DNA from 2 places in the Thermomonospora sp. CIF 1 genome. Region 2 is predicted to be linked to the other one. Evidence: predicted binding sites of a transcription regulator. Region 2 holds the regulator's gene; the other holds the start of a gene.
The links. Region 2 encodes HspR, which represses chaperone genes until heat shock. Its sites were predicted from a motif close to ANTTGAGTCNNNNNGACTCAANT; they were not measured.
Positions count from the first base shown of each region.

Region 1: lon (endopeptidase La) is a predicted target of HspR. The motif match lies at 2,032-2,054, and genes of this name have one in related genera.

Region 1 covers NZ_MOYN02000015.1:207,251-217,437, forward strand. The annotation lists gene BUE48_RS09055 (DUF3817 domain-containing protein) at 1-178, shown strand, start outside; gene BUE48_RS09060 (GNAT family N-acetyltransferase) at 562-1,182, shown strand; gene lon (endopeptidase La) at 2,089-4,485, shown strand; gene BUE48_RS09070 (NAD-dependent epimerase/dehydratase family protein) at 4,770-5,801, shown strand; gene BUE48_RS09075 (nitroreductase family deazaflavin-dependent oxidoreductase) at 5,802-6,305, shown strand; gene BUE48_RS09080 (coiled-coil domain-containing protein) at 6,397-9,480, opposite strand; gene BUE48_RS09085 (hypothetical protein) at 9,477-10,157, opposite strand; gene BUE48_RS09090 (hypothetical protein) at 10,154-10,187, opposite strand, start outside.
Region 2 covers NZ_MOYN02000003.1:34,242-44,428, forward strand. The annotation lists gene BUE48_RS01160 (helix-turn-helix domain-containing protein) at 1-870, shown strand, start outside; gene BUE48_RS01165 (MerR family transcriptional regulator) at 981-1,733, shown strand; gene cyaB (class IV adenylate cyclase) at 2,097-2,633, opposite strand; gene BUE48_RS01175 (hypothetical protein) at 3,072-3,227, opposite strand; gene clpB (ATP-dependent chaperone ClpB) at 3,669-6,260, opposite strand; gene BUE48_RS01185 (heat shock protein transcriptional repressor HspR) at 6,288-6,746, opposite strand; gene dnaJ (molecular chaperone DnaJ) at 6,952-8,094, opposite strand; gene grpE (nucleotide exchange factor GrpE) at 8,256-8,912, opposite strand; gene dnaK (molecular chaperone DnaK) at 8,909-10,187, opposite strand, start outside.

The DNA of each region.
Region 1 (10,187 bases), on a different contig from region 2:
GATCCACGGCGCGCTCTACATCGTCTACCTGGCCTTCGCCTTCGACCTGCACCGGCGGGCGGGCTGGCCGCTCAAGCAGTTCCTGATCATGGTCTCCGGGGGGCTGGTGCCCTTCCTGGCCTTCTTCGTGGAACGCAAGATCGTCCGCGAGGCCCGCGCCCTGCTGCCCGGCACCTGATCCGGCGGCCCTCCCCGCCGCCGAAGCGACCGCGACGCTCGACCGGCCGGCCCTGCTGGAGCAATCGTTGACTCAGTCAAAGATTGCTCCGAAGGGCGTCATGGGCGTTCCCGCCGTCGTCCGCCGTTTCAACCGCTTCTACACCGCTGTCATGGGGGCGCTGGGCGAAAGAGCCGGTGCACACCCCCTACTCCCTCACCGAGGCCCGGGTGATCTTCAAGCCTGCGCAGCGGGAGGCCCACCGAAACGGCCGCGCTGCGCCGGGAGCCGGGCCTGGACCCGGCTGCCTGGGCCGGATCCTGGCCCGTTTCGACACCGACGGGCTGATACCCGGGAACGCGCGGAGACCGACGCCCCGCCGTCAGGTCGTTTGCCTCGCTCCCGTGGGCTGCAAGGTGTACGCCATGCTCGGTGGGCGGTCCGACCAGGATGTTGTGGTGCTGCTGGCCCTGTTGCCGGACGAGCGTTGTTCCCGGTTGATCGCCGCGATGCGGACCGTGCAGGCCCGGCCGGAGGATCCGGTCGAGCGGCTCGAGGTCGTGCTGCGCCCGCTGCGTCCCGGCGGACTGGGCTGGCTGGTGGAATGTAACGCCGTCCTCTACCACCGCGAATACGGCTGGGAGCACACCTACAAGGCACTGGTGGCCCGGATCGTGGCCGGCTTCGCCGCAGATCACGATCCCGGGCGCGAGGCGGCGTGGATCGCCGGCCTGGAGGGCGAGCCGGTGGGCTGCGTCTTTTGCGTCCGCCGGGACGAGACGACGGGGCAGCGGCTGCTGGTCGGGCCGTCCGCCCGCGGGATGAGCATCAGGGGGCGCCTGGTGGACGAGTGCCTGCGGTTCGTCGCCGGGGCGGGCTGCCGGGAGATCGTGCTGTGGGCCAACGACCGCCTCACCGTGGCCCGGCGGATCTGCCGGCGGGCCGGTTTCACGCTGGAGTCCGGGGAGCCGCACCACGGCTTCGGCCGGGACCTGGTCGGCCGGTACTGGCGCCGCGTGCGGTGAGCGGAGGCCCGGGCTGCGGTGCCGGTGCGGCCCGGCGGCGGGCGCCGAAAATGCGCGGACCCGCGGAGACGGAGGTCTCCGCGGGCCGGGGGTCGCAACGGTCGAAGTGATCGCTAGGCGGGCCGGCCGATCGGCGGCCGGTCCACCGCGCCGGTCAAGGGCGCATCGGATGAGTCAGTCGATCACCTCCCCCCATGACGGTGCGGTGGAGCATGACCCGGGCTTGGGGCTCGGGGTGGCGTGCCGGGCCGAAGACGCCACCCCGAGGTCTGCGGCGCACCGCGGGATCTGCCCGCCGGGTGCGGTGCGGATGGGGCCGGACGCCGGTGCCGCGGGGGCGTACGGCGCCGGCGTCCGGCCCCCCGGCACCGGCGGCGCCGGCGGGAACGCCGGGGAAGAGCGGATGGAGGACGGACGGCCGAGGATCCGAGGTGTGTCGCCGGTGGGCGCCGGTGGTGCGCATGCCGCGCCGAACGCGCGCCGGGGGCCTCGGCGCGCCGACGGGTGCGGAGTGCGGGGGAGCGCCCGGCCGGGAGCATCCTCGGCCGTCCGGAGGCGGCCGCCCGGGACGGAGGAACCGGGGAGGCGGCCGCCGGAGGGCCGGCCTCAGCTCGTGCCGTCCATAGCATCCAGCCCTCCTCGTCGGTCGGGTGATGAACCGTCCTTTGCCTGCGCAAGGACTCGCTCATCACGTTGCGTCATCTTCTCGTTGCTGTTGGTACCCGGGGGTCATGGCCGCGTAAACACCGGCCGGCAAAGTTTCCGGGAAGGTCCGGAACGTTTCGTGTTTCGCGCGTCCTTGATCGCCGAGGGCGAACGGTGCCGCGGAAACAAAACTCGGCTCCGTTTTCTTGAGTGTGAGTGACTCAACTTTCGGTTGAGTCCTCGGACGATGGAGAGCTGAGCATGAGCGAGACCCTGACGCTGCCGGTGCTGCCCCTGGACGGGGAGGTCGTGCTCCCCGGGATGGTGGTGCCGCTGGATCTGTCGGACGGCGAGATCCGCGCCGCCGTCGAGGCCGCCCGCGCCGCCGAGCGCGCCCGCGGCCCCGGCATCCGGTCCGCCGCCAAGCCCCGGGTGCTGCTGGTGCCCCGCCTGAACGGCCAGTACGCCGCCGTCGGCACGCTCGGCGTGATCGAACAGGAGGGCCGGCTGCCCGGCGGCGGACCCGGCGCCGTGGTGCGCGGGGTGACCCGCGTCCGCATCGGCACCGGAACCACCGGCCCCGGCGCCGCGCTGTGGGTGGAGGGCACCGAGATCGCCGTGCCCCCCGCCGGCCCGCGCGTGCCGGAGCTGGCCAGGGAGTACAAGGGCCTGGTCGGCGCCATCCTGCAAAAGCGCGGCGCCTGGCAGGTCGTGGACATCGTCCAGCGGATCGAGGACCCCTCCGCCCTGGCCGACAACGCCGGCTACGCCCCCTACCTGTCGGCCGAGCAGAAGGTCCGGCTGCTGGAGACCCCGGACGTGGCCGAACGGCTGGAGATGGTGATCGGCTGGGCCCGCGAGCACCTGGCCGAGATGGACGTGGCCGAGTCCATCCGAAAAGACGTCCAGGAGGGCATGGAAAAGCAGCAGCGGGAGTTCCTGCTGCGCCGGCAGCTGGAGGCCGTCCGCAAGGAGCTGGCCGAGCTGAACGGCGACCCGGCCGGCGAGGAGGAGGACTACCGCGCCCGCATCGAGGCGGCGAACCTGCCCGAGAAGGTGCGCCAGGCCGCCCTCAAGGAGGTCGGCCGGCTGGAGCGGGCCGGCGACTCCTCGCCCGAGAGCGGCTGGATCCGCACCTGGCTGGACACGATCTTGGACATGCCCTGGAACGAGCGCACCGAGGACTCCTACGACATCGCCGGGGCACGGGCGGTGCTGGACGCCGACCACGCGGGCCTGGAGGAGGTCAAGGACCGCATCATCGAGTACCTGGCGGTCCGCAAGCGCCGCGCCGACCGCGGATTGGGCGTCGTCGGCGGACGCCGCTCGGGCGCGGTGCTCGCCCTGGTCGGCCCGCCCGGCGTCGGCAAGACCTCGCTGGGGGAGTCGGTGGCCCGCGCCATGGGCCGCAAGTTCGTGCGCGTGGCGCTCGGCGGCGTCCGCGACGAGGCCGAGATCCGCGGCCACCGCCGCACCTACGTCGGCGCGCTGCCCGGCCGGATCGTGCGGGCCATCCGCGAGGCCGGCTCGATGAACCCGGTGGTGCTGCTGGACGAGATCGACAAGGTCGGCTCCGACTACCGGGGCGACCCGGCCGCCGCGCTGCTGGAGGTGCTGGACCCGGCGCAGAACCACACCTTCCGCGACCACTACCTGGAGGTCGAGCTCGACCTGTCGGACGTGCTGTTCCTGGCCACCGCCAACGTCCTGGAGGCCATTCCCGGCCCGCTGCTGGACCGCATGGAGGTGGTGACCCTGGACGGCTACACCGAGGAGGAGAAGGTCACCATCGCCCGCGACCACCTGCTGCCGCGCCAGCTGGAGAAGGCGGGCCTGGAGCCGCAGGAGGTGACCTTCACCGAGCAGGCGCTGCGGGCGCTGGCCGCCGAGTACACCCGCGAGGCCGGGGTGCGCGCGCTGGAGCGGTCGATCGCCCGGATCCTGCGCAAGCTCACCGCCAAGGCGGCGCTGGACCCCTCGGCGCTGCCGGCGCGAGTGGACGCCGCGGACCTGAAGGACTACCTGGGCCGGCCTCGCCACACCCCCGAGAGCCTGCTCAGCCCGGCCGAGCGGCGCACCGGGGTGCCGGGCGTGGCGACCGGCCTGGCGGTGACCGGCGCCGGCGGGGACGTGCTGTATGTCGAGGCGTCGCTGGCCGACCGGCAGACCGGCGAGGTCGGGGTGACGCTCACCGGCCAGCTCGGCGACGTGATGAAGGAATCGGCCCGCATCGCCCTCAGCTACCTGCGCTCCCGCGGCGCCGAACTGGGCCTGCCGGTCGGCGACCTGGCCGACCGCGGCGTGCACATCCACGTGCCCGCCGGGGCGGTGCCCAAGGACGGGCCGAGCGCGGGCATCACCATGGTCACCGCGCTGGCCTCGCTGCTGTCGGGACGGCCGGCCCGCGCGGACGTGGCGATGACCGGGGAGGTGTCGCTGACCGGGCGGGTGCTGCCCATCGGCGGGGTCAAGCAGAAGCTGCTGGCCGCGCACCGGGCCGGGATCACCACCGTGCTGATCCCCAAGCGCAACGAGCCCGACCTGGACGACGTGCCGGCCGAGGTGCTGCGGTCGCTGACGGTCTTCACCGTCACCGACGTGCGCGAGGTGCTGGAGCTGGCGCTGGAGCCCGCCGCGGACGGAGTCGTCGCCGCCTGACGGAGGAACCGGACGGCGATGGGCCAGGCGGCCCCCGATAATGCCGCCTGGCCCGGCGCTCTCCGAGATCGATGGTCGGATCCTGGAAGGACGCGGGCCCCTCACCCACCCCAGATGAGGGGCCCGCTTCCGTTCCACCCCACTGAAGGAGACGCGCGAAGGGCCTTCCGGGTTCCTGACAATCGGTGGGGATCGATGTGGTGTGCACCACGTGCCGTCCGGCCTCGGGCTGCAGGCGCCCGGTATCTGGCCAGCGGGCCGAACAAGCGTTAGGTTTACTCGCCATGCGCGTGCTCGTCACCGGAGCCTCCGGCTTCGTGGGCTCCCACACCGTCGCCGCCCTGCTGGAGGCCGGGCACACCCCCCGCGCGCTGGTCCGCGACCCCGCCAAGGCGACCCGGGCGCTGGAGGCGGCCGGGGCCGACCCCGCCCGGGTGGAGCTGGTGACCGGCGACATGCTGGATGAGACCGCGGTCGGCCGGGCCCTGGAGGGCTGCCGGGCGGCGATCCACGCGGCGGCCGCGGTGGGCGTCACCGGCCGGGGCGGCGACCTGGTGGAGGTCAACCTGGGCGGCACCCGCAACGTGGTCGGCGGCGCGGTGGAGCGCGGGCTGGACCCGGTGGTGCACGTCTCCACCGTCGCGGTGTTCGTGCCGCCCCGCGACCCGGTGATCACCGTGGACGGCCCGCTGGCCAGCCCCCGCACCGCCTACGGCCGCTCCAAGGTGGCCGCCGAACGGTACGTGCGCCGGCTGCAGGACCAGGGCGCCCCGGTCACCGTCGTCTACCCCGGCGGGGTGTGCGGCCCGCACCAGCCGGTGCTCGACTCCCTGATGGAGGGGCTGGTCGGTGCGCTGCGCCTGGTGTGGCCGCTGCCGCCCGGCGGGGTGGGCGTCATCGACGTGCGCGACCTGGCCGAGGCCCTGGCGCGGGCGCTGGTGCCCGGTCGGGGCCCTCGCCGCTGGCTGCTGGGCGGCCACTACCTGACCTGGCGCCAATGCTCGGATCTGTGCCGGGAACTGACCGGGGTGCGGCACCGGCGGCTGCCGGTGCCCGGCGGTGCGCTGCGGGCGGCCGGGACGCTGCTGGACGCCCTCCGGCGCGTCCGCCCCTTCGACTACCCGCTGACCAGGGACGCCGCCGAGTTCATGACCAGGCTCGTGCCGACCGACGACCGGCCCGCCCTCGAGGAGCTCGGCATGAAACTGCGGCCGGTGGAGCAGACCCTGTCCGACGCGCTGCGCTGGCTCGCCGAGGCCGGGCATCTGGACCCCCGCAAGGCGGGCCGGCTGGCGCCCCCTGCCGAGGAGCACTGAGTGGCGACGCTGATCCAAAAGACCCTCGGGCCGATCTTCCAGCGCATCTCCGGGGCGGCCTGGTTCGCCAAGGTCGGCCCGAAGATCGTCCCGCCGCTGGACCGGGCGCTGCACCGGGTCAGCGGCGGGCGGCTGATGCTCGGCCAGCTGCTGGTGCCCAGCCTGGTGCTGACCACCATCGGCAGCGTCAGCGGCCGGCCCCGCCAGGTGCCGCTGGCCTGCATGCCCGAGCCGGACGGCGGCTGGATCGTGGTCGGCAGCAACTTCGGCCGCGAAAAACACCCGGCCTGGACCACCAACCTGCTCAAGGAGCCCAAGGCCACCGTCGTCTTCCAGGGCCGGACCGTGCCGGTCACCGCGCACCTGCTGGACGAGGCCGAACGGGACCGCATCTGGCCCCGCCTGCTGCAGGTCTGGCCGGTCTATGCGCGCTATGCCGAACGCGTCGAACGGCAGCTGCGCATCTTCCGCCTGGTGCCCGACCCGCCCGAAGCGGCCCGCTGACGCCCGCCCTCACCCGCCAGGGGAACCCAGGGGGAACAAGACGGCCGGTGCCGCCTTGCCGGGGGTCGCGGGGTATGTCCACAAGTGGACGTTACGCCCCAGAAGGCGCCGGGCGGGTGGCCCCGATGTGCGCGGCCAGCATGCGGACCCGCTCCCGGTGCTCGTCGTGGCCCACCACGATCGGCGGCTCGTTGTAGGGCATGGCGTCGGAAGAACGGCGCAGCTTGATGTACTGGCCGCAGGCGTCGATGGCGTACGGCTCCATGTCGTCCTGCAGCGCACCGATCACCGTGATGCCGTGCGTCTCACCGATCCGCCGGAACAGCGCCACCGCCTCCCTGCGGTGCTCGCGGCCCAGGTTGCGGCCCAGCTCATCCAGCACCAGCACCAGCCGGCCGCCGCCGGAGCCGGCCAGCGCCGCCGCGCACACCAGCTTGACCGCCTTTTCGTCCATCAGGGCGGTGTTGGCCCGCCGGTTGTAGGGCACATACCGCTGCCCCTCGGCGCGCCGCCACTTGGGGACGACCCGCCAGCGCCACTCCTGCTCGGGGTCGGCGGGCGGCTCGGGGGTGGGAAAGTCCAGCGTGGCCCCATAGCCGCCGTAGGCCAGGTCGAGCCGTTCGAACTCCTCGGCGACCCGCTGCAGCCGGGTGCGGATCGCCGCCGTCAGCGCGGCGCGGTGGGCCGCCGCCGCGCCCGCCGCCTCCCGCTCCCCGGCCTCGGCCTTCTCCAGGTCGACGCGGCGGGCCGCAAGCTGCGTCTCGATCTGCCGCCGCTGGTGCCGTTCATAGTCCTCCAGGCCGCGCAGATGGCTCTCCAGCGCCCTGGCCAGCCGCGGGAAGGTGGCCTGCTCGCGTTCGGTGCGGCGGCCCTCGCCCTCGGCGCGCTCACGCAGCAGGAAACGGATCTCCTCGGGCATGTCCTCATCGGCCGTGCCGTCGGGGAACGCCTGCCGCAGCGCCTCGCCCAGATGCCGTTCGGCGGTGTGCCACCACTCCTCGGGCGTCCAGGTGCGCTGGTCGCCCGTCAGCCCGGCCAGCAGCTCGCGGGCCGACTCCACCGGGCCGCCCCACTGCTCCTGCAGCTCGGCCAGGCCGAGCGTCAGGCGCCGCTCGGCCAGCTCGGCGGCCTGCTCGCGGAGCCTGTCGCGGGTGCGCTCGTGCGCCTCGCGCCGCCCGCGCAGCCGGTCGATCTCCAGCGCCCGGGTGTCGGCCTTGGCCTGCAGCCGCCGCACCGTCTGCTCGGCGGCGCCCAGCCGCGGCCCCAGCATGGCCTCGCCGGTGGCCAGCGACTCCAGCCGCTCCCGCAGGCCGGCCATCGCCTCCTGGACGCCGGTCAGCTCGGTGCCGGCCCGCGCCCCGGCCAGGCGCCGCATCGCCAGCGTCACCTCCGCGGAGGCGTCGGCGACCTGCCGCCGCGCCTCCTCCAGCGCCGCCCGGGCCTCCTCCAGCGCCGCGCGGGCGGCCTGCACCCGGACGGCCCGTCCGGTCACCGGCTCGGGAAAACCCCCGACCACCACCACCCCGGCGGGGTCCGTCCCGGACAGCGCGGAAAAGAACCGCCCGAGCGCCGCGCGGCACCGCACGCCCTCCGGCAGCCCCTCGCCGGTCACTTCCCCGGTGAGCGGGCCTTGCGCGGGGACGAGCATCGACCCCGGCAGCTCCCGCAGCGCCGCCACCGCGGCCGCCAGGTCCCGCTCGGCCACCACCACCGCGTCCCGGTACGGCCACAGCGCGCGTTCCCACCGCTCGCGCACCGGCTCGGCCAGCTCGATGGCGTCCAGCAGGCCCACCGCCGGCACCCCGGCCTCGGCCAGCGCCCCGATCTGCGCCGGGGCGCCGCTGCGGCCGGCCTCGGCGGCGGCCAGGTCCCGCTCGGCCTGGGCCAGGCGGGCCTTGGCCATGCCCAGCGCCTGCTGGGCCTCGTCCCGGCGGGCCTCGGCGTCGGCCAGCTCCTTGGCCGCCGTCTCCTCGGTGCGGCCGTCGGCCTCCCGCCGCCGCTCCTCCAGCGCCGCCGCCTGCCGGCGCAGCTCCTCCAGCCGGTCGCGGGCCACCGCCTTGTCCTCGCCGATCCGCTCGGCCTGGCCCTTCAGCTCCGCCAGCACCGCCGACGCCTCGGCCAGGCGCTCCTCCAGCGTCCCGTCGGCCAGCTGCTCCATCTCTTTGGCGGTGGCGGCGATCGCCTCGCCCAGCTCGGCGGCCTCATCCTGCAGCCGCCTCAGCTCGGCGGCCCAGGCGGCGTCGCTCTCCGCGGCCTCCACCAGCAGCAGGGCCTGCCGGGTGCGCCAGTGCCGCAGCGCCGCCGCCACCTCCCGGCGGGCCCGGTCCCGCCGGTCGAAGGTCCTCAGCAGTTCGGCGGCCTCGGCCTCCCACTCGGCCAGCCGCCGCCGGGCCTCGGCGGCCCGGGCCCGCTCGCGGTGCTCTTCGGCCCGGGAGCGGCGCTCGGCCTCCAGCTCCCGGTCCAGCCCGGTCAGCGCGGCGATGGCGGTGAAGATCCGCTCCGGCGGGATCTCGTTCAGCGGCTGCGACAGCAGATTGGTGGCCACCTTGCTGCGCACCGACGTCGACAGGAACGACACGCACCGCACCCGGCCCCCGTACAGCACGCGACCGAGATCCTTGGCCACCAGGTCGCGCCGTCCCGCCGAACGGGGCAGCTCGGCCCACCGCCGGTCGGCCAGGCGCACCCGCTCGGCCTCCGACGGCGCCGCCGCCAGGTGCACGCCCCGGCACCAGCGGATCTCCAGGTGCGGGGCGTCCACGTTCACCCGCAGCCACACCGTGACCGCATCGTCTTCCCCCGTGCCCTCCGCGTCCCCGGTGTGGGCGAAGACCCCCACGATGTAGCCGTGGTCCGCGCTGGCCCACCGGTTCTCGCCCTGGGCCGCCAGCTCGGCGTTGAACAGCAGCTCGGCCACCGCCCGCGCCCCCGAGGCGAACCGCCACTGCTCATCGCCCAGCAGCGCCGTGATCGCCGCGATGAACGAGGACTTGCCCGCCCCGTTGGAGTCCTTGGGGCCCTGGCCGGCCACCGCGATCAGCGTTCCCGGCACCAGCGGCACCGGGTGCGTCGACAGGCGGGAGATGTTGATCGCCTGCACCGCGATCAGTGAACGGTCGCCCACCACGCCGTCGGGCCGGTCCCCCAGCTCCTCCGGTTCGCCGATCGCCGTCACGTCCGCCCCCTTCGCATGCCGCGCCGCCGGGCCCGGATGGCCGCCGCCAGCGGCGAGTCCGGGCCCGCGGCCAAGATCAGCTCCTCGGTCAGCCGCCGCCGCGCCGCCTCGGTCAGCCGGTGGAACTGCGGGCCGGGCACATACCCTCCCGACGTCTCGTCCGCCCCCGCCTTCACCTGGGTGACCAGCCCGGCCGCCCGCAGCCGCCGCAGCGCCCCCTCCAGCTCGGAGACGGTCAGCTGGGAACGGCGGCGCAGCTCCTCCAGCGGCGCCGGGTACGGCGACAGCCACGTGTCGTCGGTCAGCAGCCCCTCGGCCCGCGGGATCGCCACCGAGTGGATCAGCACCAGCACCAGCACCGCCCGGTCGGCCACCGGCAGCGTGCACGCCGGGTCGGCGGCCAGCGCCTCCCGCACCGCATCGTCGTAACCGGACGTCCAGTGCCCCCGCGAGGTGCGGATCAGCGTCCGGCCCGACAGCTCCAGCATCTGCGCCAGCGTGCGGCGCAGCGCAGGCTCGCGCAGCGCGGCGAAACGCACCTCCGGCACCGGGTCGGCCGCATGCTCCACCGCCATGTACGCCGCGACCAGCTCGGCCCGGCGTTTTTCGTCATAGGGCCGCAGCAGCGGTTCCAGCAGCTCGCTTGCGTTCGCCGCCGGGCCCTCCGGCCCGCTCATGCGCCCTCCGCCGGCGGCGGGGGCATCCGG
Region 2 (10,187 bases):
GAGGTGTACCGGGTGTTCGCCGAGATGGTGTTCACCACGCTGGACGAGCTGGCCGCCGCGGCCGCCGAGGGACACCGCCGGGAACTGGCCCGCCAGGGCGGCGACCGGGCCCGCCACCGCACCCGGCTGCTGTCGCTGCTGGCCACCGAGCCGCCGGTGGCGCCCGAGGTCATCGCCGACGCCGCCGCCCAGGCGGGCTGGGCGGTGCCGCGCAGCATGGCGGTGCTGCTGCTGGCCCCGCTGGACGAAGCGGGCGGCCGGGACGCCCCGGAGGACTGGGCGCAGCGGGAGGAACCGGCCCCGCCGAACCTGCCCGCCGAGGTGCTGATGGACGGGCGCGGCTCCCGGCCCTGGGGAATCGTGCCCGACCCCGAACGGCCGGGCGGGCTGCCGTTCCTGGCCGACCTGCCGGCCCCCTGGGTGGCGGTGCTCGGCCCGACCGTCTCCGCCAGAGAGGTCGGCACCTCGCGGTACTGGGCCCAGCAGACCCTCTCGCTGGTGGAACGCGGCCTCATTCCCCGCGGCCCCGGGCGGCGCCCGGTGATCTCCTGGGCGGACCACCTGCCCACCCTGGTGCTCTTCCAGCGCCCGGAACTGCCGCGGATGATGGCCCGCCGGCTGCTGGCGCCGCTGCTGCGGCTGCGCCCGCGCGAGGCCGAACGCCTCGGCCTGACCCTGCTGACCTGCCTGCAGCACGGGTTCAACGTCAAAAACGCCGCCCGGGCGCTGCATGTGCACCCGCAGACCGTCCGCTACCGGATCCACCGGCTCCAGGAACTGTTCGGCCAGGACCTGCACGCCGCCGACCGCCGGCTGGAGATGGAGATGGCCCTGCACGCCTGGCTGGCCGACCCCTTCTTCGAGGAGTGACCGGTGAACCAGACCATGCCAGTGACGGTTGGTAATGTCTGAAACCGGCCCAGTACCGTGAGCGCATGAGCGCACGGGAGCGGCCGGCGGGCGGCTTGAACGAGGGGAGCATGGCGCAGCCACGCCGGCCGGAGCGGGAATACCGGATCGAGGAGTTGGCCAAAGAAGCGGGCATTCCCGTCCGCACCCTGCGCTACTACCAGGAGCGCAGGCTGCTGCCCCCGCCCCGGCGCCAGGGCCGGGTCGCCTACTACTCCCAGGCGCACCTGGACCGGCTGCGCCTCATCGCCGAACTGCTGGAGCGCGGCTACCGCCTGGACGGCATCGAAGAGCTGCTGGCCGCCTGGGAACAGGGCCGCGACGTGGGCGAACTGCTGGGCTTCGAGTGGGCGGCGGCCGCCCCCTGGAGCCGGCAGCCCGAGATCGAGATGACCATGGCCGAACTGACCGAGATGTTCGGCGACCAGCTCACCCCCGACGTCCTCGCCGAGGCCGAGGAACTGGGCTACATCAAGGTCGACGGCGACCGGGTGACCCACCGCATCCCGCGCCTGCTGGAAGCCACCGCCGCCCTGGTGCAAGAAGGCATCCCCCTGTCGGCGATCCTGGCCGTCAGCTGGGAGCTGGAGGCCGCCTTCGACCGCATGGCCTACGCCTTCGTCCGCCTGGCCCGCCGCCACCTGCTGGACCCCCTGGGCGACAACCCCACCCCCGCCGACCTGGCCCGCCTGGCCCGCACCGTGGAACGCCTGCGCCCGGTCGCCCGCACCGTCGCCGACGAGCACTTCGCCCGCGCCATGGACCGCCGCATCCGCAAAGAACTCCCCCAGCTCAACGCCCGCCTCAGCCCACCCGACCACTAGCCTCGACGTGCTTGCGCGTCACTGTCGGCGGGTTCTCCCCGGATGCACGGTAGGGCGGAAGCCGTGAGCCTCCTCAGGCGGCGTGTCTCCGTGAGTCGGGGTGGTCGCCACGCATCGTGTCAGGGCGGATGAAGGACGGCCTTGGAGGCTGGATCGAACGCGATGCCGAAGTGACCGGTACCCCTGCCGAGCCGGGCGCCCTCCCGGGCAACGGCGATCGAGCCGCGGGCGGGCGGATCGATGAGGCGCACGTGGGCGTCGCGGCGGCCTTTGCGCCGCCTGTCGGCCGGTGCTCCGTCACGATGCCGGGCGGGACGTACCCGAGCAGGTGCTGAGGGGCATCCTGGAACGACTGCCGTCGGATCATCCTTGGGCTGCGCGTACCAGCGAGTCGTAGGTCTCGTCGGTGTGCTCGGCGTCGATGCCCAGGCCGGCGACGAAGGCGGCGAGTTGCCGCTGTGCTTCGATGACCGGGGCATCGGCGGGGATCATGCGTTCCAGCTCCAGGAAGGTGCCCACGCCGTCCAGGTCGTCCACGCAGAGCGTGATGTCGCCGACCTTGGCGGTCCGCCGGGTCTTGGCGACCCGCACTGTGGGGTAGAAGCCCATGTGCACGATCGCATGGTGCATTTGTTCGCGATCGGCTACTTCGGTCTCGTATTCCAGGCAGGACTGGGCGTTCTCCCTAGGCTGCTTGAGCGTGAAGAAGTGCCGTCCGTTCACGGTGCGGAGCCGGACGAAGGAGACGCCCAGTTTGCTGTCGCCGAACCGCCAGCCCACCGGGGCGTATGCCTGATCGTCCTGGTGGATCGGCTCTCCCGGCTCGATCCCCTGCGCCTTGAGCGCGGCCTGCAGCGACTCTGCGTCCCGCACCCGGAACTTGACCTCGACTTCGCGCACGCATCCCCCTTCACCAGCGACCGCAGTGGGCGGTCTCGCGCTCACCGGACCGGGCGGCAATGTACTTGCTGCACAGGCGGCCTGGACGGTGTGTTCACCGAAAAGACCGCCCCGGTGTTCCGTGGTGGTCTTGTTGGTGGGACGTGTGGTGATGCAGGGCATTTGGTGAAGGTCGGGCGGTTCGCATGGTCGCGGTGTCGCCCGTGTCGGCGGGGCAGCCGTGGTGATGCCTTCTCGTCCTGCTGTCCCAGGCCCTGGCCCAGATCGTGGGATCGCCTTGGTCTGCACCGCCGGTGCCGGGGCCTGCCTGCATGGCGCTCGCGCTCCGTCCTCGCCCCACGGGCCCTTGACCCGAAAGGGGACAGACGCTCTCTCATGGGCGTCCGCTGAGCGGACCGGGCCGTCCCGCACCGGCGGGACGGCCCGGTCGGTGAGGGCTCAGCGGCCCCGGGTCATGTTGCGGGTGGGCAGCCGGCGGGCGTTGGGGCGGGCGCCCCGGGCCAGCGCGGCGTGCCTGCCGCCGAAGCGGAACGCCGGGTCGGCTTCCTTCTTTCCCTTTTTGCCATTGCCTTTGATGGAGTCGATCTTTCGCATAAATGGCACCTCCGGGCATGCCGAACAACGGCCTTGGTGGACCGTGATGAACGAAATGGAAAACCCGGTAAGGCGACGTCGTCCGGATGCCGGATTGCAGATTCCGGTGCGCAGGCCGGCATGGGTCAGGCGCCGTTCAGGGGACGCCGCGTGAGCCGGATGCCTGGACGAGCGGTCCTCACCTGCGTGAATGCGGATATTCGTGCAGGTGGAACGGGACGACGAACACCGGGTGAATGAGATGGGGAGCGTGCAGCGCGCCGGAGGAGCCGGCCGATGAGGCGCTGACTTCGAGCTCAACCCGCCGTGATCAGTTCTCCATGTCCCCGACACTAGCACCATGCCCGCGGCCGGTGTCAACCGAATATCGGGCAGAAATGAAAAACCGCCCCCCGAAGCATCGGGGGCGGTTTTTCATCGGGCCGCCCGGCGGCGGCGGGCTTACTTGGTGAGCGAAGCGGCGGGCTTGACGGTGAGGCGGTCGGCGGCCTCGTCCAGGTCCACCACGACCTCATCGCCGTCGCCGATCGTGCCGGCCAGCAGTTCGCGGGCCAGCTGGTCGCCGATGGCGGTCTGCACCAGGCGGCGCAGCGGGCGGGCGCCGTACAGCGGGTCGTAGCCGGTCAGCGCCAGCCACTCGCGGGCCGCGTCGGTGACCGTCAGCTTCAGCCTCCGGTCGGCCAGGCGCTTGGCCAGCCGGGCGACCTGCAGGTCCACGATGCGGGTCAGGTCCTCGGTGGACAGCGCCTCGAACAGGATGATGTCGTCCAGCCGGTTGAGGAACTCCGGCTTGAACGAGGCCCGCACCGTGTTCATCACCGACTCCCGCTTGGCCTCGCTGCTCAAGGTGGGGTCCACCAGGTACTGCGAGCCCAGGTTGGAGGTCATGATCAGGATGGTGTTGCGGAAGTCCACGGTGCGGCCCTGGCCGTCGGTCAGCCGGCCGTCGTCGAGGACCTGCAGCAGGATGTCGAAGACCTCCGGGTGGGCCTTTTCCACCTCGTCCAGCAGCACCACGCAGTAGGGGCGGCGCCGCACGGCCTCGGTGAGCTGACCGCCCTCCTCATAGCCCACATAGCCGGGCGGGGCGCCCACCAGCCGGGCCACGCTGTGCTTTTCGGAGTACTCCGACATGTCGATGCGCACCATGGCGCGCTCGTCGTCGAACAGGAACTCCGCCAGCGCCTTGGCCAGCTCGGTCTTGCCCACCCCGGTGGGGCCGAGGAACAGGAACGACCCGGTGGGACGGTCGGGGTCGGAGACCCCGGCCCGGGCCCGGCGCACCGCGTCGGAGACCGCCTTGACCGCCTGGGTCTGCCCGACCAGCCGGCGGCCGATCTCCTCCTCCATGCGCAGCAGCTTGGCGGTCTCGCCCTCCAGCAGCCGCCCGGCCGGGATGCCGGTCCAGGAGGCCACCACATCGGCCACATCGTCCGGGCCGACCTCCTCCTTGACCATCGCGTCCCGCTTCTCGGCCTGCTCGGCGGCGGCCTTCAGCTCCTTCTCCAGCGCCGGGATCTCCCCGTAGGTGATGCGGGCGCTGGTCTCCAGGTCGCCATCGCGCTGGGCGCGCTCGGCCTCCCCGCGCAGCTGGTCGATGCGCTTTTTGAGCTCACCGACCCGGTTCAGCCCGGCCTTCTCCTGCTCCCAGCGCGCGATCAGCGCGTTGAGCTGCTCGTTCTTGTCGGCCAGGTCGCGGCGCAGCCGCTCCAGGCGCTGCTTGGAGGCCTCGTCGGACTCCTTGGCCAGCGCCAGCTCCTCCATGCGCATCCGGTCCACCGTGCGCTGCAGCTCGTCGATCTCCACCGGACGGGAGTCGATCTCCATGCGCAGCCGGGAGGCGGCCTCGTCCACCAGGTCGATGGCCTTGTCCGGCAGGAACCGGGCGGTGATGTAGCGGTCCGACAGCGCCGCGGCGGCCACCAGCGCCGCGTCCGAGATCTGCACCTGGTGGTGCGCCTCGTAGCGGCCCTTGAGCCCGCGCAGGATCGCGATGGTGTCCTCCACCGACGGCTCGCCCACGAACACCTGCTGGAAGCGCCGCTCCAGGGCGGGGTCCTTTTCGATCCGCTCGCGGTACTCATCCAGCGTGGTCGCGCCGATCATGCGCAGTTCGCCGCGCGCCAGCATCGGCTTGAGCATGTTGCCGGCGTCCATGGCGCCCTCGGCGGCACCGGCCCCGACCACGGTGTGCAGCTCGTCGATGAAGGTGATGACCTGGCCCTCGCTGCTTTTGATCTCGTTCAGGACGGCCTTGAGCCGCTCTTCGAACTCACCGCGGTACTTGGCCCCGGCCACCATGGCGCCCAGGTCCAGCGCCACCAGGCGCTTGCCCTTGAGCGACTCGGGCACGTCCCCGGCCACGATCCGCTGGGCCAGCCCCTCCACCACGGCGGTCTTGCCGACGCCGGGCTCGCCGATCAGCACCGGGTTGTTCTTGGTGCGGCGGGCCAGCACCTGCACCACCCGCCGGATCTCGGTGTCCCGGCCGATCACCGGGTCCAGCTTGCCCTCGCGGGCCCGGGCGGTCAGGTCGACGCCGTACTTCTCCAGCGCCTGGTAGGTGCCCTCGGGGTCCTCGCTGGTGACCCGGGCGTGCCCGCGCACCTTCTCGAACGCCTCCAGCAGCGCCTGCGGGGTGGCCCCGGCCTCGCGCAGCACCTGGGCGGCCTCACCGCCGTCGGCGGCCAGCCCCACCAGCAGGTGCTCGGTGGAGACGTACTCGTCCTCCATCTGCCGGGCGCGGTTGCCGGCGGTGTTCATCGCCATGATGAGCTGCCGCGACATCTGCGGGCTGCTCACCGTCGAACCGGCCGCCCTGGGCAGCCGGGCCAGCCGTTCCTCGGCGGCGCTGCGCACCGCCTGCCAGTCGGCCCCGACCGCCTCCAGCAGCGGGACCGCGGTGCCCTCCGGCAGCGCCAGCAGCGCCACCAGCAAATGCAACGGTTCAACCTGGGGGTGGCCTTCGGCCGCGGCCCGGCGGACCGCGATCGACACCGCCTCCTGGCTTTTTCGTGTCAGCTTGTAGTCCACGATTTCTCCCCGATGGTGTCGAAGAAGTCAGATGCCCTGGTTGCGCTCGCGCCATAGCACAACGCTGGTACGACGGATCGGGACCAGGTCGCCGCCGGACGGGCCGGCGCCCTGGGCGGGCGGGCCGTGCCGCAGCTGGGCGGCCAGCCGGGCGGCCACGGCGCGGGTGGACTCCAGTTCGTTGGACAGTTCCTCGATCGTGGCGCGCAGCTGAGCCAGCTCCTGGCGGAGCCGCTCGGTCTCGCGCTGCAGTTCCAGGATGTGCTTGATCCCGGCGAGGTTGATGCCCTCCTCCTGCGACAGCCGCTGGATCTCGCGCAGCATCACGATGTCGCGCATCGAGTAACGGCGCCCGCGGCCCGCCGTCCGGTTCGGAGACACCAGCCCCATCCGGTCATAGGCGCGCAGCGTCTGCGGGTGCAGCCCGGAAAGCTGCGCCGCCACCGAGATCACATAGACCGGGGTGTCGTCACCGAAGTGGTCCACGGGATCACCTCATCTCCGGACAAGGACTTCCCCCTGGACCCGCTGCGGGAAATCCTTGCTTCGTACCTTGCTCACGCCGCGCCGGCCGGTCGGCCCGGCGACGGGGCCCGTTGCCGCAGGCCCGGAAGACTTCGCCGTCGGGCGGCCTGTGAAGGGTCAACCTCGACCTCCGGGTCACCGGCCCTCGGCCCCCGCCGAGGGGAAGTCACTCCCTGGCCTGAAGCAGCAGGCCGGAACGGAGCGCGTCGCCGTCCTCGGCGGCGCGCAGCTTCTCCAGCGCCTCGCGCATGGTGTCGTCGATCTTCTGCGGGACCTGCACCTCGATGGTCACCAGCAGGTCGCCCTTGGTGCCGTCGCGGCGGGGGGCGCCGCGCCCGCGCACCCGGAACTTGCGGCCGTTGCGGGTGCCCGGCGGGATCTTCAGCGTGACCGGCATGCCGCGGTGGGTGGGCACCTTGATCTGAGCGCCCAGCGCCGCCTCGGCGAACGTCACCGGGACGGTGACGGTGAGGTTGTCGCCGCTGCGGCCGAACACCTTGTGCGGCGTGACCTTGATGGTGACGTACAGGTCGCCGGCCGGCCCGCCGTGCTCGCCGGGCGCGCCCTTGCCCTTGAGACGGATCTTCTGCCCGTCGGCCACCCCGGCCGGGATGCGGGCCTGGATGGTGCGGGTGCCGGTGGCCCGTCCGCTGCCGTGGCAGGTCGGGCACGGGTCGTCGACCACCATGCCGCGGCCCCGGCACACCCGGCACGGCTCGGAGAAGCCGAAGCTGCCCAGGTTGCGGGTCTCCTGCCCGGTGCCCTCACACGAGGGGCAGACCCGCGGCATGGTGCCGGCCCGGGCGCCGGTGCCCTGGCAGCTGGCGCAGGCGGCCTCGCTGGTGAGGCGGAGCGGCACGGTGACGCCCTCCAGCGCCTCGCTGAAGGTCAGCGTCACCTCGGTCTCCACGTCGGCGCCGCGCCGGGCCCGCCGGGCGCCGGCCCGGGTGCCGGTCCGCCCGAACAGCCCGCCGAACAGGTCGCCGAAACGGTCGGCCCCTGGCCCCTGCCCGAACAGGTCACCGAGGTCGAAACCGAAGCCGCCGCCCTGGCCGCGGCGAAAGCCCCCGGCGCCGAACAGCCTGCGGGCCTCGTCGTACTCCCGGCGGCGTTTTTCGTCCGAGAGCACGTCGTAGGCCTCGGAGATCTCCTTGAAGCGCTCTTCGGCCTCGGCGTCGCCGCGGTTGGCGTCCGGGTGGTACTTGCGGGCCAGCTTGCGGTAGGCCTTCTTGATCTCGTCCTGGGTGGCCGTCTTCGAGACACCAAGGGCCTTGTAGTAATCCTTCTCAAGGAAGTCCTTGGTGCTCACTGTGCCCCGCTTTCGTATTGAAGCTTGCCTGTCTTGTAAGTCTGCGATGTCGTGATCGGGTTCTGCCCGCCGGGTCCCTCCTGCCCGGACGTGCGGGGAGGGGCCCGGGCGGCCCGGTCATGGGGCGCGGGCCGCCCGGGACGCCTCCATTGCTCAGCGCCTCACTCCTCGGCGGAGTTCTCCTCGCCGGCGCTTTCCTGCTTGTCCTCCTCCGGCTGCGGGTCGGCCACCGCCACCCGCGCGGGCCGCAGGATCCGCTCACCCAGCCGGTAGCCCGGCTGCAGGATCTCCACGCAGGTCGTCTCGGTGACCTCGGTGGAGTAGGAGTGCACCAGCGCCTCGTGCACGGTCGGGTCGAACGGCTCGCCCTTCTCTCCGTACTGCTGCAGGCCGAGCTTGCCGAGCGTGGCCTCCAGCGCCTCGCTGACCGACTTGAACCCGCCGGTCAGCTCGCCGTGCTCGCGGGCGCGGCCGATGTCGTCCAGGACCGGCAGCAGCTCGGTCAGGACGTTGGCCAGCGCCTGCTCGCGCACCGCCACCCGGTCGCGTTCGACCCGCTTGCGGTAGTTGGAGTACTCCGCCTGCACCCGCTGCAGGTCCGCGGTGCGTTCCTCCAGCTGGGCCTTGAGCTTGGCCACTTCCTCCGCGTCGGCGGACGGGGCGGAGGGCTTGGGCGCGCCGGACTCCCCAGAAGGCTTGGAAGCGGTGTCCTTGGCGGACCGCTCCCGAGCCTCCCCGGTCTCCGGGTCGATCCGTCGGCGGTCGCGGATCACCAGGCCCTCACGCTCCTCGTCCTTCTTGGGGGAAGGCGAGGTCACGCCGCACCACCCTTCTTGTCATCATCGACGATCTCGGCGTCGACGACCTCGTCGTCACCGCCCTGGTCGGAGCCGGCCTGCGCGTTCGCGCCGCCGGCCTGCGCGCCCTCGCCGGAGCTCTGGGCGTACATGGCGGCGCCCATCTTCTGGCTGACCTGGGCCAGCTTCTCGGCGCTGGCGCGGATGGCGTCGACGTCGGAGCCCTCCAGCTTCTTCTTGACGTCGGCGACCGCCTCCTCGACCTCCTTCTTGACGTCCTCGGGGACCTTCTCGGAGTTCTCCCGCAGGAACTTCTCGGTCGAGTACGCCAGGGTGTCGGCCTGGTTGCGGACCTCGGCCTCCTCCTTGCGCTTGCGGTCCTCCTCGGCGTGCTGCTCGGCCTCGCGCATCATCCGCTCGATCTCGTCCTTGGGCAGGGCCGAGCCGCCGGTGATGACCATCGACTGCTCCTTGCCGGTGCCCAGGTCCTTGGCGGAGACGTTGACGATGCCGTTGGCGTCGATGTCGAAGGTGACCTCGATCTGCGGCACGCCGCGCGGCGCCGGGGGCAGCCCGGTCAGCTGGAAGGTGCCCAGCTTCTTGTTGTAGGCGGCGATCTCCCGCTCGCCCTGGTAGACCTGGATCTCCACCGAGGGCTGGTTGTCCTCGGCGGTGGTGAACACCTCGCTCCGCTTGGTGGGGATGGTGGTGTTCCGCTCGATGATCTTGGTGAAGATGCCGCCCTTGGTCTCGATGCCCAGGCTCAGCGGGGTGACGTCCAGCAGCAGGACGTCCTTGACCTCGCCCTTGAGCACACCGGCCTGCAGGGCCGCGCCGACCGCCACCACCTCGTCGGGGTTGACGCCCTTGTTGGGCTCCTTGCCGCCGGTCAGCTCGCGCACCAGGTCGCTCACCGCGGGCATCCGGGTGGAGCCGCCGACCAGCACCACGTGGTCGATGTCCTTGACGCTGATGCCGGCGTCCTTGATGACCTGGTTGAACGGGCCCTTGCAGCGCTCCAGCAGGTCCGCGGTCATGCGCTGGAACTCGGCGCGGGTGAGCTTTTCGTCCAGGTGCAGCGGGCCCTCGGACGAGGCGGTGATGTAGGGCAGGTTGATCTGGGTCTCGGTGGCGCCGGACAGCTCGATCTTGGCCTTCTCCGCGGCCTCGCGCAGCCGCTGCATGGCCATCTTGTCCTTGGACAGGTCCACGCCGTGGGCGTTCTTGAAGCGCTCCACCAGCCAGTTGACGATGGCGTTGTCCCAGTCGTCGCCGCCCAGGTGGTTGTCACCGCTG